DNA from 4 places in the Limnomicrobium aquaticum genome. Region 2 is predicted to be linked to each of the others. Evidence: riboswitches for the same ligand, from Rfam matches in the RefSeq annotation. Region 2 holds a riboswitch; each other region holds the start of a gene.

What was found. Region 2 has a riboswitch for cobalamin ahead of bluB (5,6-dimethylbenzimidazole synthase). Riboswitches for the same ligand answer to the same signal wherever they lie in the genome.
Region 1: another riboswitch for cobalamin. It lies ahead of cobU (bifunctional adenosylcobinamide kinase/adenosylcobinamide-phosphate guanylyltransferase); the one in region 2 lies ahead of bluB (5,6-dimethylbenzimidazole synthase).
Region 3: another riboswitch for cobalamin. It lies ahead of ABID16_RS13410 (ABC transporter ATP-binding protein); the one in region 2 lies ahead of bluB (5,6-dimethylbenzimidazole synthase).
Region 4: another riboswitch for cobalamin. It lies ahead of ABID16_RS08130 (energy-coupling factor ABC transporter permease); the one in region 2 lies ahead of bluB (5,6-dimethylbenzimidazole synthase).

What each region holds. Positions count from the first base shown of each region.
Region 1 is NZ_JBEPMB010000001.1:619,162-623,336, forward strand. Features, by position in the region: gene ABID16_RS03080 (cobyric acid synthase) at 1-1,280, shown strand, start outside; cobalamin riboswitch at 1,306-1,647, shown strand; gene cobU (bifunctional adenosylcobinamide kinase/adenosylcobinamide-phosphate guanylyltransferase) at 1,710-2,222, shown strand; gene cobW (cobalamin biosynthesis protein CobW) at 2,228-3,274, shown strand; gene ABID16_RS03095 (HigA family addiction module antitoxin) at 3,435-3,740, shown strand; gene cobN (cobaltochelatase subunit CobN) at 3,751-4,175, shown strand, end outside.
Region 2 is NZ_JBEPMB010000001.1:813,541-817,715, forward strand. Features, by position in the region: gene arsC (arsenate reductase (glutaredoxin)) at 1-173, opposite strand, end outside; gene ABID16_RS04045 (aminotransferase-like domain-containing protein) at 216-1,634, opposite strand; gene ABID16_RS04050 (DUF1127 domain-containing protein) at 1,735-1,965, shown strand; cobalamin riboswitch at 2,213-2,431, shown strand; gene bluB (5,6-dimethylbenzimidazole synthase) at 2,475-3,179, shown strand; gene soxR (redox-sensitive transcriptional activator SoxR) at 3,198-3,635, opposite strand; gene ABID16_RS04065 (DMT family transporter) at 3,613-4,175, shown strand, end outside.
Region 3 is NZ_JBEPMB010000003.1:387,009-391,183, forward strand. Features, by position in the region: gene ABID16_RS13400 (Gfo/Idh/MocA family protein) at 1-787, opposite strand, end outside; gene ABID16_RS13405 (substrate-binding domain-containing protein) at 912-1,943, shown strand; cobalamin riboswitch at 2,058-2,272, shown strand; gene ABID16_RS13410 (ABC transporter ATP-binding protein) at 2,372-3,145, shown strand; gene ABID16_RS13415 (ABC transporter substrate-binding protein) at 3,160-4,107, shown strand; gene ABID16_RS13420 (FecCD family ABC transporter permease) at 4,137-4,175, shown strand, end outside.
Region 4 is NZ_JBEPMB010000001.1:1,621,931-1,626,105, forward strand. Features, by position in the region: gene ABID16_RS08115 (SufE family protein) at 49-465, shown strand; gene ABID16_RS08120 (DUF6456 domain-containing protein) at 781-1,590, opposite strand; gene ABID16_RS08125 (helix-turn-helix domain-containing protein) at 1,583-2,008, opposite strand; gene ABID16_RS08130 (energy-coupling factor ABC transporter permease) at 2,231-2,884, opposite strand; cobalamin riboswitch at 2,944-3,181, opposite strand; gene ABID16_RS08135 (hypothetical protein) at 3,388-3,777, shown strand; gene ABID16_RS08140 (Crp/Fnr family transcriptional regulator) at 3,888-4,175, shown strand, end outside.

The DNA of each region.
Region 1 (4,175 bases), 190 kb from region 2:
AGTGGCTGCAGGCCATGGCTGCGCGGGTGCCGTCCTCCGTTCACATGAACCCGGTTCTGCTGAAGCCGCAATCGGAAAATGGCAGCCAGATCATCGTGCAAGGCAAGGTGGTTGGGCAGGCCAAGGGCCGCGATTACCAGCGCCTGAAGCCGCAATTGCTGGGCGCTGTGCTCGAGAGCTTCGAGACCGTGAAGGCGGGCGCGGATATTGTCGTGGTCGAGGGCGCTGGTTCTCCCGCTGAAATCAATCTGCGGGCAGGCGATATCGCCAATATGGGCTTTGCGACGGCGGCGAATGTTCCCGTTGTTCTGGTCGGGGATATCGACCGGGGCGGTGTCATCGCCTCATTGGTCGGGACGCATGCGATCCTTCCGGGAGAGGATCGCGCGATGATCACCGGCTATCTGATCAACAAGTTTCGCGGCGATGTCAGCCTGTTTGATGAGGGGATCAGGCAGATCGAAGGATTTACCGGCTGGCCATGCTTCGGGGTCGTGCCGTGGCTCAAATCGGCCGGGCGTCTGCCGGCAGAAGATTCGGTCGTGCTGGAACGGCTGGTCTCAAAGGGCGCGGGCGCGTTGAAGGTGGCGGTGCCCATGCTGCCGCGCATTGCCAATTTCGACGATCTCGATCCGCTGGTGGCGGAGGAGCAGGTGGAGCTTGTCTTCGTCAAGCCGGGCGAGCCATTGCCCGCCGATGCCGGGCTTGTCGTACTTCCGGGCTCCAAGTCCACGATTGGCGACCTGAAGGCGCTCCGCGCCCTTGGCTGGGATCGCGATCTTCTCGCGCACCGCCGCCGGGGCGGCCGGGTGATCGGCATTTGCGGCGGTTACCAGATGCTCGGCAACCGGATCACGGACCCGCTCGGACTGGAAGGCGAGGAGCGGGAGATTGCGGGGCTCGGGCTTCTTGATGTCGAAACGGAGATGGCGCCGGAAAAGACGGTGCGGAATTCCTCTGCGCGCTCGCTGGAATATGACACACCGCTCACGGGCTATGAAATCCACCTCGGTGTAACGCAGGGTGTTGATTGCTCCCGACCTTCCGTGTCCATCGACAACCGGGCCGATGGCGCGATCTCGAGCGATGGGCGCGTGATGGGGACCTATCTGCATGGGCTCTTCGGCTCGGATGCGTACAGGCGGGCGCTTCTCGCCAGCTTCGGGGTTGAAGGTGGTGCTCAATCATATCGCCAGACGGTCGATCAGGCGCTTGATCAGGTGGCGGAGGAGCTTGAGGCGGTGCTGGACAAGCGGTGGCTCGGCAGTCTGCTCGATTGACATGCGCGTCCATCGCGCCTAACCCTTTTCCCGTTACTTGAATGGTTTCTCCGGGCAACCGGAGACGAAGAGGGAATGCGACGAAAGCCGCTTCATGCGGATTTCCAATCGCAGCCGACCCCGCGACTGTAGAACGGTGAGGTCGGCCCGTCACGCAAATCTGAAACTGCAATGGGTGCGGGCGTCAGGAATGCGCGAAAAGCCACTGGCATGCATGTCTTGAACAACCGGGGCCGGACGCCTCTTTTTCTACGAATCGTCCACCTCTCAAGATGCGCAGCAATGCCGGGAAGGCGAGGGCCGCCGATGGTCTTTTTCTAGACCGGGAGCCGTGAGCCAGGAGACCTGCCATTCTCCGTTCAGATCAGGCGCTCGCAGCACGGAGGTTGTCTTGGCGCAGGTTTTCAACGCTCCATCGAGAGCGGCGCGATGACGCGCAGCACATTCATTCTCGGCGGTGCCCGCTCGGGCAAATCCGCGCTTGCCGAACGGCTGGCGCGCGAGAGCGGCCTGCTGCTTCACTATATCGCGACCGGCCAGGCCTGGGACGCGGAGATGCGCGAGCGCATCGGCCAGCATCAAAGCCGGCGCGGGCCGGAATGGACGACCATCGAAGCGCCGCTTGAACTCACCTGCGCGATCACTCCACTGGACTTCGAGGAGAATACCATTCTCATCGATTGCCTGACGCTGTGGGTTACCAATCTGATGATGGCGGAGCGCGACGTGGACGACGCCTTCGACCGGCTAGTCTCCGCGATTGCCGGCGCAAAGGCGCGGATTTTCATCGTTTCCAATGAAGTCGGTCTCGGCATCGTGCCGGATAATGCCATGGCGCGCGCCTTTCGCGACCATGCCGGCCGGCTACACCAGAAAATCGCGGCTGTGGCCGACGAGGTTTATTTCGTGGCGGCCGGGCTGCCGCTCAAGATGAAGGGTTGACGAGAATGCAGAAGATACCGGCCACCGTAATCACGGGCTTTCTGGGTGCTGGCAAGACAACGATGATCCGCAATCTGCTGTCCAATGCGGGCGGCAAGAAGATCGCGCTGATCATCAACGAATTCGGCGATCTGGGCGTCGATGGCGAGGTGCTGAAGGGCTGCGGCGCGGAGAACTGCACCGAGGACGACATCATCGAACTCAACAATGGCTGCATCTGCTGCACGGTTGCTGATGATTTCATCCCGACGATGGAAAAGCTGCTGGGGCGCGACAACCTGCCGGATCACATCGTCATCGAAACCTCCGGTCTCGCCCTGCCACAGCCGCTCGTCGCCGCCTTTAACTGGCCGGGGATCAAGACGCGCGTGACGGTGGATGGTGTCATCACCGTGGTGGACAGCGCCGCCGTGGCAGCCGGGCGCTTTGCCGACGACCATGATGCCATCGACGCGCAGCGCGCCGAGGACGAGGGGCTGGACCACGAAAGCCCGCTGGAAGAGCTATTCGAAGACCAGCTGACGGCCGCCGATCTTGTTATTCTCAACAAAGCCGATCTGCTCGACGCAGCCGGGCTCGAAACCGTGCGCGAGGCCGTTTCGAATGCGACGGCGCGCAAGCCGAAAATGGTGGTCAGCCGTGGCGGTGACGTTCCGGCTTCTGTCCTGCTCGGCCTTGGCGTCGGCACGGAAGACGATATCGAAAACCGGAAGTCGCATCATGAGCTTGAGCATGAAGGTGCGCCGCATGACCATGATCACGACGAGTTCGAAAGCTTCGTCGTCGATTACGGTCCGGTCGCCGATCCGGCCGCTTTTGCCGACGCGCTGAAGGGCATCATCGAGACGCACGATATCCTCCGCCTCAAGGGCTTCGCGGATGTTCCCGGCAAGCCGATGCGCCTCGTCATCCAGGCTGTCGGCAACCGCATCGAAACCTATTTCGACCGGCCGTGGAAGCCGGGCGAGACGCGGGCGACGAAGCTCGTGGTGATCGGGCTGCATGACGAGATGGACGATGCCGCGATCATTGCGGCGATCAAGGGGATTTGATGAGGGTACTCCCTCCCCCTTGTGGGGAGGGTTGGGGAGGGGCATTCTCGCGGGTAAGCGGGCGCTGGTGTTTAAGCCCCCTCTGGCTGCCGCCATCTCCCCCACAAGGGGGGAGACGGATGGAGGCGCGCTCGCCGAACTATCACAAAGGTTGAATGTCATGAGGGAAATCTTTGAGTTGCTGCCCGCGATCCATCCCGGAGAAATCCTTCGGGAAGAATACCTTCTGCCGTTGAATATGAGCGCTGGCGCATTGGCGCGCCGCTTGCAGGTGCCACGTACGCGGATCGAGCGAATTGTTGCCGAGGAAACTGGGATCACGACCGACACGGCTCTGCGCCTCGGGCGCTTCTTCCGGAAAACGCCCGATTTCTGGATGAACATGCAGGTCGGCTACGAGCTTGCTGTGGCGCGGGCGGAAAAGGCGGATGTCATTGCCGCCATAGAACCGCTCGAAGCGGCTTGATTGCGCCACGATGCATCTTCTTCTCGCACAAAAGGGTTCCATAGCCGATGGCGGCGAGGCGGTTGATCTCGGGCAGTCGCCGGGGGATATCGTGTTTCTGTCGGCGGCCGATACCGAGCTTGCGGCGGTGGCTGGCGCCGCTGAAGGCTGGGGCGGGCCGTCGTTGAGGCTGGCGAGCCTGATGAGCCTGAAACACCCGATGTCGGTCGATACCTATGTTGAGCGGACGCTGAAACACGCGAAGCTTGTCGTCGTGCGTGCGCTCGGCGGGGCGGGGTATTTTCAATATCTGCTGGAAGCTTTTCATGCGGCTGCGAGCCGTTCGGGCGCGTTGATAGCTGCGCTTCCGGGCGATGATCGACCTGACCCGGCACTGGTCGGCTATTCCAACATTTCGCGTGGTGATTACGAGGCGTTGCATTCCTATCTCGTCGA
Region 2 (4,175 bases):
ATGATCTGCCGCGGATTCATCTCGAGCGCCACAAGCATGCGGACAAGCTCGGCGCGCTCCGGCGGGTGCTTCAGATATTCAACGATCGCGGGATCGTGACCCGCTTCACGGATCATCTCCAGCACGGCACGGGAGGTTGAGCAGCGGGGATTATGCAGGATGGTGATGTTCAAGATGCGTTCCGGGTCATGCGTTGCCGATGCCCGACGCGTCCGTCAGGCATCCGTGTCATACCCGGTCTGGCCGGCGTCGATGAGCGCTTTCAGCGTTTTCAGCCCGTTTTCAACATCTTTCCGGTCCTGGGGCGAGGAATAGCTGATACGCACGGCGTGGTGAACCTTGTCGGAGCGCGCCGGCTTGAATTCGTCCTCGTCGTCGATGAGGATGCCACGGTCAAAGGCAGCCTGCTTGTAGGTGCCGGCGTGCCAGGGCTCGGGCAGCCGCAGCCAGAAGAAGGGCGCGCCGCGCTGGTGGCTGATGTCAAGATCGCCGAAGATCGCCTCCACCATTTCCTCGCGCGCCCGGCATTCGGCCAGAACCTGCCGGCGGATCGTGCTTGCGGTGCCGGACAAGACGAGTGACGCGCAGAGTTCGAAAAGCAGGAAGGGAATGCCGCCGGTCGAGAGCTTGTGGGTGATGTTGACGCGTGCGGCGAAATGCGGCGGGCAGGCGACCCAGCCGCCGCGCACGCCGGCGGCCACGGACTTCGAAAGCCCGCCGATATGGAAGGTCTTGTCGGGCGCGAGTTCGGCGAGGAAGGGCAGGCCGTCCTCGGCCATGGCGCCATAGAGATTGTCCTCTATCAGCCAGACATTATGGGTCCGCGCGATCTCCGCAATCGCCTTGCGCCGCTCGACCGACAGCGTGACGGCGGTCGGGTTCTGGGCAGACGGCATGAGGAAGATGGCCTTGGGATGCTTCTGGGCACAAACGCGCTCCAGATCGTCCGGCAGAATGCCGACCGCATCGGAGGCTACGGTGACAATGCGCCGGCCGGTCATGGCTGCTGCGCGCGACACCTGGGCATAAGTCAGTTCCTCGAAGGCGATATAGTCGCCCGGCTGCGAAATCGCGTGGATGACCGACATGATACCGGCATGCGCGCCAAGAACGGGAACAATGCAGTCGACCGTGGGCTGCCAAGAGGCGTTGGAAAGCCACTTGCGCCCCGCTTCCTTCCAGCGTTCCGGTATGATGCGGGTGTAGCTCGAAATCTCGTCGCGATAGTCGCGCACGGTGCGCGTCAGGAATGTCTCGATCGGGCCTGATTGTCCCACATCGGGCGCTGCGGTCGTATCAAACCGCAGCTTGCCCGCAGGCGGGACGGGCAGGCGGGTGCCTGAGAAGGCGCTGACGATGCGGTCGCGTCCGTCATTGGCCGGCTCCTCCTGTTGCTGCAGGACATACGTGCCGCGCCCAACCTCGCCCGAGACAAGGCCACGTTCGCGCACCAGGGCATAGGCCCGGCCAATTGTACCGATTGTCACCTTGATGTCATAGGCCAAGTCGCGCTGGGGCGGAAGCTTTGCGCCGGGCGGCAGAATGCCGGCGGCGATGTCGGCCTCGATCTGATCGGCCAGCCGCACATAGAGCGGTCCCGAACCTTCCTGCAGTGATGGTAGCCAATTTGTCATGGTGACAATTATCCGTATTGCAGCAATCTGCGAGTCAATTGATAAGGCATTATAGCTAGGTTTCAGCGGTAGGCAAGAAAGGTCCGCAAGAAGGGTGACAATGATGGAAACGATGGAGACAATGATGGACGGTGTATCGCTCGAACGGGCCCCGGTCACGACCGTGACATTTGGTACCCGCGTTGCGAAAGTCCTTGCCGCACTCCGCTGGGCCTTCGTTCTCAATCGCTCGCGCATTGCGCTTTCGGAACTGACCGACGAGCAGCTCGCGGATATCGGGGTCAGCCGGTATGAGGCCGAGCGCGAGTGCCGCAAGGTGGGGCTGTTTTGAGTCGCGCCTCTCCCCGTGTGGGAGAGGACGGAAAATCAGCACCTTAGCTTTAGCTAAGTGCCAGATTTTCCAGGTGAGGGGTCCCGATTGGGCCCCCAAGCATCTGACGCAATCACACCTCACCAAGCCTGCCGGGCCAATCGCCTTCGGCCTGCCGGGCCAATCGCCTTCGGCTTATTGGGGCATGCTATCCTCTTCCACAAAGGGAGAGGAGGGCGTCCTCCCTTGCCTTCCCACTCTCCCTATGCAATCTCCTTCCGTGTCAGGTGCCCGCGCAAGCGGGAGAATCGGGAAGCCGGTCAAAATCCGGCGCGTGCCCAACGCTGTGAGAGGGGACGCTGGTCGCATGTTGGAGCCATCGCTCTTTTTGGGCGGGCTACAGGCCACTGGAGTGATCCGGGAAGGCCCAAGCGACTCTGGCGGTTGATCCTCAAGCCAGAAGACCGGCCTGGCGAGATAGCCTCAGCCTGCGCGGACGGCGGGCGGGTTTCGCATTGCGGGGATTTGCGATGGCGAAGCTTGATCTTGCGGCAGAGTGCGATGCGCTCGCCGAGGCGGGAGCCTTTTCATCCGATGAGCGGGCGGCCGTTTACCGCGCTATCCAGACGCGCCGCGATGTCCGCAGCCAGTTTCTGCCGACACCCTTGCCGGATGACCTTGTCCAACGCCTTTTGAACGCGGCCCATAGCGCGCCTTCCGTCGGCTTCATGCAGCCCTGGAATTTCATTCTTGTGCGGAAGCCCGAGACCAGGGCGCGTGTCGCGCAGGCCTTTGCCCGCGCCAATGCGGAAGCTGCGGCGATGTTCGAGGACGAGCGGCAGGCGGCCTATCTGCGGCTGAAGCTCGAAGGTATTGAACAGGCGCCGCTGTCTATCTGCGTCACCTGCGATCCGACGCGGGGCGGCAGGGTGATCCTGGGGCGCACGCATAATCTCAGAATGGATGCCTATTCCACCGTCTGTGCGGTGCAGAATCTCTGGCTCGCGGCCCGCGCGGAGGGCGTGGGCGTCGGTTGGGTCAGCATCTTCCATGAAGACGAGGTCAAGGCCTGCCTTGGGATTCCGACGCATGTCCAGATCATCGCCTGGCTTTGCGTCGGCTTTGTCGACAGGCTCTATACGGAGCCGGAACTGGCCCTCAAGGGCTGGCGGCAACGGCTGCCGCTTGAGGAGCTGGTGTTCGAGGAGGGCTGGCAGGGCGAAGGGGGCAGGTGATTTCCCATTTCATTAGGCTTATGGCTTCAGAAGAAGGGCACCGGAGCCCGATTCTGCAAGGTGGTCGTCCTTGTTCAGCAAGGGACACCTCTCCACGCTGAGACATCCGCAGCCGATGCACAAGGACATCTTGTCCCGGAGCGCCGTCAGAAGCGCGATGCGTCTGCTGAGGCTGTCATGCCACCGTTCCGCCAGACGCGCCCAGTCCTGTGTAGACGGCATTTCGCCGGACGGAAGGATCGCAAGGGCAGCAGCGATCTCCGAAAGCGGAATGCCTACGCTCTGAGCCACCTTGATGACAGCAATTCGCCGCAGGACGGCGCGGGGATAGATCCTTTGTTTCCCGGCCGTGCGCTCGGCCGCGATCAATCCCTTCCGCTCGTAGAAATGCAGCGTCGAAATCGGCAATCCGCTGCGCCTTGCTACTTCGCCGATGCTCAATCGTGTCTTCGGCATGAGATTCTCCTTGATCTCAACCAATGTTGAGGTTGTAGAAGCAGGCTGTCAACTCCGGGAGACAGGCATGACGCCAGCAGAAAAGTCAGGTTTAGACACGCCGCAACCCTGCGATCACAGCGGCGAGCCGCCCGCTTCATCGCGATCCGGCCTGAAGGTCGGCCTTCTCATTCTGCTGGGCTTTCTATGGAGCTTCCGGATCGTCGCGATCAAGGAGGCAAGCCTCGCCGGAATTTCGACGCAAGTAACAGTTTCCGCTTCAATCATTGGGATGGCCATTGTCTTCTCGACGATCGCGCTTATCCGCGCCTCATGGCCGCCACTCGATCGAGCGACCATCACATTTTACATCATCGACGGCATTCTGGGGTTCGTGATGCCCTTTATCCTGGAAGGCGTCGTTGCGCCCAGACTGCCGGTTTTCGTGTTTGTCGTCATCATTTCCACCATGCCGGTGATCACCCTTGCGCTTGCGGCGGCCACCGGTACGGAGCGCGTGACGGCGATTAAGCTGCTGACCATCGGACTCGGTTTCTGTGT
Region 3 (4,175 bases), on a different contig from region 2:
AGCCCTCATTGCCGTCCCAGAGCAGCGTGCCCTTCGTGCCGATGATCCTCCAAGTGGCTTCCCAGGCCGTATTCGCCCCTTCCGCGCACCACGAGCCGCGATAGGTCATGGCCACGCCATCCTCGAAGTCGAACAGCGCGTCCGCTGCCGCGCCATGCGCATACCAGGAACCCTTGGGATTGGTTTCGCGGCAATAGACGGAGACTGGCTTGCGGGCGATGAGATAGCGGGCGGCATCGAATGTGTGGATCGCCATGTCGAGCAGCAGAACATGGTCCATCGCGTCGCGGAAGCCGCCGAAATGGGCGCCGATGAAGAAGTCGACATGCACTGCGGTGAGCTCGCCGAGCGTCCCGGTCTCGATCAGCGCCTTGACGCGGCGGATGCCGGCAAGGAAGCGGCGATTCTGGATGACGGCGTGGACCTTGCCGGACTTTTCCGCAAGCTCGACCAGTGCCTTGGCTTCGGGAAGCGTGTTCGCCATCGGCTTTTCGGAAAGAACATTGCAGCCGGCTGCAAGACCGGCCTCGACAACTGCGAAGCGGGCCGGGGGAACGACGAGATCGAAGAGCAGATCGGGCTTCAGCTGAGTCAGCATGTCGGGAAGATCGTCGCTGATGGAAATGCCATCGAGCCCATGCTTTTCGGCGCGGCGCACGGCCACTTGCGGGTCGAGATCGACCATGCCGACGAGGCGCACATTGTCCTTCAGAAAGGGAATTTCACGAAGTGCTACGAGCCATCCATCGGACATAGCTCCGCACCCCGCCATGACGGCGGTCAGCATACCAGATCTCCTCCCAGAACGCCGCGCTTCCTCCGTCGCGGTCGTCTCGTAAACGTTTACGAAAGTTGCCATGGGTCTAGAGACGTGTCAAGAAAATCTTGGAAACGTTTACGAGGCACGCGTTATGAACATCCGTCGGCTGGCCGACCATCTCAATATTTCCATCGGAACGGTGTCACGTGCGCTCAACAACCGCCCCGGCGTTCACCCGGAAACACTTGAAAAGGTTCTCAAAGCAGCCACCGAACTTGGCTATGTCGCCAACCAGTCGGGGCGCTCGCTCCGGCGCGGGGCAACGAACACGATCGGCTTCGTCATCGAGACGGGCCATCCCGCGCATCAGGCCGGCGACCAGTTCTTCTATGTCGTGCTCGATGCGATGAACCTCTATCTCGCCGAACAGCGCTACGATCTGGTGATCCTGCCCTGCCATTCGGCGGACGATCCGGTCGAGTTCCTGTCGCGTGTCATCGCGCGCGGCATCGTCGATGCGCTGGTGATGACCGCCACGCGCCGCGTCGATCACCGCATCGCGCAACTGGCGAAGTCGAAACTCCCTTTCATGACGCTCGGCCGCAGCGAGACGCCGGGCAATTATTCCTGGATCGACCTTGATTTCGAGGGCGTGGCGCGCCGCTCGGTGCAGGAGGCCGTGAAGCTCGGCCACCGGCGCATCGCCGTCGGTTTGCCGGATAACGATGTCGCGCTCGGCTATCACTATAAGGCCGGTTATCTGAAGGGCCTGGCGGAGGCGGGTATCCCGGTGGATGAGAGCCTGCTCATCCGCGTGCCGACCAGCGAACTCGGCGGCTTCAGCCTCGGCAAGCAGGTGGCTGGCATGGCGGGCCAGCCGACGGCGCTGCTGCTCTGCTCCGAAGTGACGGCCGCCGGCGTCTATGCGGCCTTCGCAGAAATGGGGATTGAGGCCGGCAGGGATATTTCTGTCGTTGCCTTCCGCGAAAACCCGCTGATGCGCTTTCTCAATCCTGCGCCCGCCTGTTTCCGGCTCGACCTCGATGCGCTCGGCACGCGGCTGGGTGAAACGGTGCTCGATCTTCTGTCGCCTGACGAGGAGATCGGCCGCCGCCGGGGCGAGATCGTGCCGCTGACTTTCGTGCAGGGCAAGTCGCTTCAGCCGCCGCGCAATCCCGCGTGAGCCCGACAAATTAGCCTTGTCGTCACCAGCGAGCTTGACGCCTTCCGATTATGTAATGTAATAACATTACGTAATGAAGCGACGGCGGTCGTGCTTGACAATTGTCCGGCGCGGCGCATAACTGGCGGTGACGGTTCCTGAAGGCCAAGCCGGAAGGATTAATAGGGAACATGGTGAGGACGACCCGAATGGGGCCGAAACCATGGCTGCCCCCGCAACTGTAAGCGGTGAGGCTCTGTCAACGATGCCACTGGCCTGAACAAGGCCGGGAAGGCAGATAGAGCTTTGGACCCGCAAGCCAGGAGACCTGCCGTCAAGACACGTAGCAACCGGACGGGGTGTGCCGGGAAGTGCTGATGACCATCGGGCGCGTTTTGGCGTTCTGATGGCCGATCATCCTTCTCCAGCGCCGATTGCCGAGAGATGAGATGACCTTGACTGCGCTCAAAGCCCAGGACCTGACCTTCCGCACCGCAAACGGCGCGTCGATTGTCGATTGCGTTTCACTCGACATCCGCAACGGCGATCGCCTGGCCATCATCGGCCCGAACGGGGCAGGCAAGACGACGCTGCTGAAACTGATGTGCGGCATGAGCCGCCCGTATGCCGGTTCCGTCGAGCTTGACGGCAAGCCGCTTCATGGTCTCAAACCCATCGATCGCGCCCGCCAGATTGCCGTCGTCGGCCAGGCCGACCAGCCGGACCGGCGCATTTCGGTTCGCGATTACGTCGCGCTCGGCCGCATTCCGCATGCGATGCGCAAGACGCGCGCGGAGGAGGCCGCGTTGATCGACGCGGCCATGGAACGCACAGGACTTTCAGCTCTCGCCAGGCGCGAAATGGGACTTCTCTCCGGCGGCGAGCGCCAGCGGGCGCAGATTGCCCGCGCGCTGGCGCAGGAGCCACGCTTTCTTTTCCTAGACGAGCCGACGAACCATCTCGACCCGCGTGCTCGCGGTGCGCTGCTGGCGCTGGTCGCGGAACTCGATCTGACGGTGGTTGCCGTTCTCCACGATCTCAATCTCGTGCCGGATTTCGCCACCCGCGTGGCCGTCATGCGCGACGGCCGGCTCGTCTCCTCGGACGAGAGCCTGTCGCGCGATCTGGTGCGCGAGGTCTTCGGTATCGATCTGCTGCGCCTGCCGCATCCGCATGAAAACCGCGAGCTGACGGTTTTCGACCTTTCCATGACCCATCACTGACCGAGAGAACCATCATGAGACGCCTGACCCTCGGCCTGCTGCTGTCGCTGGCCGCAAGCTCCGCCTTTGCCTTTCCTGTCACGGTCGATAGCTGCGGTAAGCCGCTGACCTTCGAGGCCGCCCCGAAGCGGGCCGTCATCAACGACATCAACATGTCCAAGATGGCCTTCGCGCTCGGCCTCCAGCCCGAAATCGTCGGCATCACCGGCGTGTCCGGCTGGTACAAGCTGGACGACGAATTCAAGAAGGAGCAAGGCTCGATCCCGGAGCTTGCGCCGAAATATCCGACGATGGAAAACATCCTCTCGGCCAATCCCGATTTCTTCTTCGCCGGCTGGTATTACGGCATGAAGCCAGGCGGCGAGGTGACGCCGGATACGCTGGCGGAGCACGGCATCAAGACACTGGTGCTGACGGAAAGCTGCGTCCATCTCGACAAGAACCGCCCCGCCGCCTCCATGGACCTCTTGTTCGGCGACATGGACAAGCTCGGCAAGATTTTCGGCAAGGAAGCCGAGGCTACGAAGCTGATTGACGGCTGGAAGGCGCAGCTGGCCGAGATCGGCGCCAAGGTCGGCAAGAATGCCGGCACGCGGGTCTTCCTCTACGATTCCGGAGAGGACAAGCCGTTCACGGCCGGCAAGTTTGCCATCCCGAGCGCCATGATCGAGGCCGCCGGTGGCACGAACATCATGGCCGACATGCAAACCAGCTGGGGCAATGCGGACTGGGAAACGGTCGCCGCGCGCAATCCGCAATTCCTCGTCCTCCTCGATTACCAGGATGGCGCCGGCTACAAGAAGCTGCTGGATTTCCTGAAAAACCATCCGGCGATGAAGGAAACCGACGCGGTGAAGAACAATCGTTTCGTCGCACTCCGCTATGAAGAGCTGACGCCCGGCCCGGACAACGTCAAGGCCATCGACAAGATCGCCCGCGCGCTGCATCCGGAAGCGTTCTGAACGTGACCACTCGGTTTGTCTTTGGCGTGATGGCGGCAATCCTCGCTGTCGTCATCCTCGCCTGCATT
Region 4 (4,175 bases), 810 kb from region 2:
GGAATTTGTCTCTATATCCGGGCCTGACAAAAAATGGACAGGCACTGCATGGCGACTATCGAGCAGATCATCGAGGACTTCTCCTTTCTGGACGAATGGGAAGATCGCTATCGCTATGTGATCGAACTGGGCAAGGCGCTGCCGGATCTCCCGGCCCACGAGAAGACGGCTGAAAACAAGGTGCAGGGCTGCGCCAGTCAGGTCTGGCTCGTCAGCCATAGGGGCGAAGGGGCAGACCCGGTCATGACCTTCGAAGGCGATAGCGACGCCCATATCGTGCGCGGGCTGGTGGCCATCGTGCTGTCCATCTATTCCGGCCACAAGGCCTCCGAGATTGCCGCAACGGATGCGATCGACACGTTCAACACGATCGGGCTGGTGGAGCACCTGTCATCGCAACGGGCGAACGGGCTGCGCTCGATGATCAAGCGGATCAGGGCGGAGGCGGTCGCGGCGGCGGGGTGAGCTTGCGGGTTTGAGAAGTCCCTTCCCAACCCTCCCCACAAGGGGGAGGGCTATCGCATTTGAAATTCCTGGGTGACGGTGTGCGGTCCTCTCCCTCTTCTCCCCTTGGGGAGAAGTGCCGAACGCAGTGAGGCGATGAGGGGTTCCCATCTTGCGCAGGGGTCAAGAGAACCCCTCATCCGGCCCTTCGGGCCACCTTCTCCCCAAGGGGAGAAGAGGGAGCCAAGACAATTTGCACCTTCATATTGGCCATATGCGATTGCCCTGCCCTTGTGGGGGAGATGGCGGCAGCCAGAGGGGGTATTTCGCCCCCCCTCACAACTCCGGCCGAAACCCCTCCTCGCCCCATTGCCGCATCTCGCGCCGCGCCGGCGGCGTGTAGTGCCGGTGCAGCGCCATTAGTGCCGTTTTCAGCATCAGTTTGGCCGAGCGCGGGGGCCATTGGCGTTCGCGTTCTACCGTTTCCAACCCCTTCATGAAGCAGCAGATGTCGAGCGCGACGCCGGAGAGTTCGGGGCCCAGCGCTGCGAGTGCGCGGTTGACGCGCAGGCGCGCGGCGATTGCCGTGTCGGAGAGATCGGCGACACTGCCTCGATCGCCCTTGACGGATGTGCCGAGGCGCGGCTCGAAGCGCATGGTGATCTGCGGCTGCAGCTGGCCGCGGGTGAAATCCAGATGCAGGCGTTCGCCGGCAGCCAGCGCCTCGCACGGGAAATAGGTCTCGCCCGCCCTGCCCTTCAGCCGCTCAAGCGCTGAAAGCGGTGATTCGGCGAGGTTGCGGGTGACACGGACGGTCTCGCCATCGACGGAAGCGGTTGTCTCCTCGATGTCGCGATGCGGGCGAGCAAAGTCCGGCTCGGGCGTTTCGTGGCGCGCCAGATAGGCTTGCGCCTCGGGCAGCGGGCGGATGCGCGTGCCTTCACGGGCGATCAGCCCCTGCCGGGCGGCGAGGAGCAGGATGGCGGGCGCAACGCCGAACCGTGCCGTCGGCGTCCGCAGTTCAAGCGTCGCGGCCGATGCACCCGTCTTTGGCGCGGCGGTCGCGCAAATCTGCGCACCGGCGGGCGGCAGGGATTTGAGGAAACGGAGCAGCGCCGGCACGGATTTCGTCGCATTCTCAGTCATTGGCGACCTCGCCGACATGGCCGAAGGCGAGAAGAGCGATGCGCTCGATCGCGGCGACGAATTCGTCGAAGTCGCGGTCGTCGCGGCGATCCTCGACGACCGCGCAGGCATGCGCCACGGTGGAGCGGTCGCGGCCGAAGCCCTCGCCGATGGTGGTCATGCGCATCTGCAGTGCGACATGGCAGACATACATGGCGATCTGACGGATATGGCAGGCGAGCCGACGACGCTCGCGGCGCATGCCGATGCGGTCGCTGCAGACGAAGAGAAATTCCGCCGTCATCAGCCGCACCGACTGGCAGATGATGCGTTCCGGCCGCGCATCGCGCAGCGCCGAAAGCGGTTGCCGGGCAGGTTGCCGCCTCGGCGCGCGGGGTTCGGTGCGCTCTGCCGCCCCCGGATCTTTGCTGAGATTCATGAAAGCCTCCTACGTGATAGGAATTTATTCATACACCCTAGAGGGATTCCATGGATGTTTGGAAGCCGCCCTCAGCAATCTATGATTGTTTTTTCTTAAGTTTTCGGAAATTTGACGAATGTTTTGGGATTTTTTTCCTCATATCCTGAAACTGTGCATCACGAAAGAAGGGCGGGCTCCGCGAGGAGCCCGCCCTTTCCAAAGGGTGAAACAGTAATTGGATCAGGCGAAGTTCAGCCGGCCAAGCTCCGTGAAGCGGGCGAGCGCGCCCGAATTGCGCCAGGTCTTCATGATCGTCACCGTCGTGAAAGTGATCAGCGCCTCGAGACCGAAGACGGGCATGTAGGCGAGCGCCCAGCGGCCCCAGTCGACAAGGGCGAAACTGTCATTCGAGATCATCAGCCAGAAGGCAACCATGGCGGAGACGCCGGCATAATAGACCGCATCGATGCGCAGCACGCGGGCGAAGCTGAAGCGGTCAGCCGCGTTTGCGGCAAAGAGGCGCTTGCCGAAGGTCTCGTGGACGGCCACCAGCGGCAGCATGAGGGAGAGCGAGTTGACGCCGAGATGGAGGAGATCCTGCGGCTCGAAGAAGAAGCCCTGCAGCAGGAGGCCGAGCGCGAAGCCCAGCATGGCCGGCGTAAAGCCGAAGAGCAGGTAGACGGTCGTTGCGCCGATCAGATGCAGTTCGGACGGGCCGACGGCGAGATGCCAGGACTGCATGAGGACGGAAAAGACCACCGCCGCAAGGCCGGTCTTGACGATGTTGAGCGGCGCGCGGACGAGCGCCGGGAGCTGCGTGGCCACAACGGCGAGTGCTGCGGCATTGGCGGCTGCCACGCGCAGGGGATCGATGATTCCAGGTTCGATATGCATATTCGTTTCCTTGCTTTGCGCCCACCGCGCAAAAGGTGTTTTGTCGAACCGCAGCCTTGTGGCTGCGGCGGTCCATGGCAGGTCTCCTGGCTTGCGGGTCTTCGCCTTTTCCTTCGCCTTATCGGTCATCTTTGCTGGCATGTCGCGCAGGGACATGCCTCAGACCAATGGCATTCGAAGGAAGGCTCTCCGCTCACAGTTGCGGGGGCAGCCACGGTTTCGGGTCCTGATGGATACGCCTCACCGTGTTCCCTTTTAATCCTCGCGCCTCAAGGCGCGATGGAACCACTGTGACAAGTGCTAGATGGTTTGTTGGCCGCGGGCAAGCGGGTGAGCGCCACAGACTTGTGGAGTTGCGCCAGCGCAAAGTCTTCCGTCGCGATCTGAGCTATCCGGTCTGATAACGGATGGAGAATCACCCCACCGATTGGGCAAGAATGCCGCATTGACGTTTCACGTCCTGCGGCCTATCCGTGGTGAAGGACGAGGGAATTTATCTGCCGATGCAGTCGAAACGGGCGACATTGACGGGGATCGTGACGCGCTTCTTCTGCGCGATCGCTCTCCTGTCGCTTGCGCTTTCAGCCCCGGCGGAGGCCAATTCGCGCGCGCTGTCGAGCGAAGAAATCGCAGCCTACATGCTGCCGGACGGCTCGCTGCCGTCGCTCTGCGTCACCATTCCAGATGGCTCCGGCCAGGGCAAGATCGTCAAGCTGGGGGCCGACAGTCTCGGGCTTCATCATCATGACGTGATCCTGCCCGTTCCAGCCGAGACGGCCGGCGCGCGCCTCGTCATCGTGGCCGAAGGGCTCGATCCGGCGCGACCGGATGCGCTTCGCCACCGTCTTTATCCGCCCGGCGCCGGCCCGCGCGCACCACCCGCATCCGCCTGACAGACCGAACCGGCGCCGCGACCTTGTCGTGCGGCGCCCTCTGTCACGAGCGGATCCGCGCCACACCCTCATCGAGGCGGCGCAATCCGCCAGCCAAGCGGAATTTTCCCATGCTTCATGTCAACACGCGGCAAGCGATCCTGCCGCATCCCGTCACCGTCCATATCGGCCTGAAACCGGTGGAGACGGTGAAATCCTTCGTCAACTTCATCGCGCCCGGCGAAGATCTCGGCGTTTCCGAGACGAGCCCGCGGCTCTACCGCGTTGTTGATGGCTGCCTTGCCGTCTACCACCTTCTGGCCGACGGACGCCGGCAGATCACCGACATTATCGGACCCGGCCGGGCGATTGCGCAGCAGCCCGCGCATGACGGCAACCGCTCGATCAAGGCGCTGACC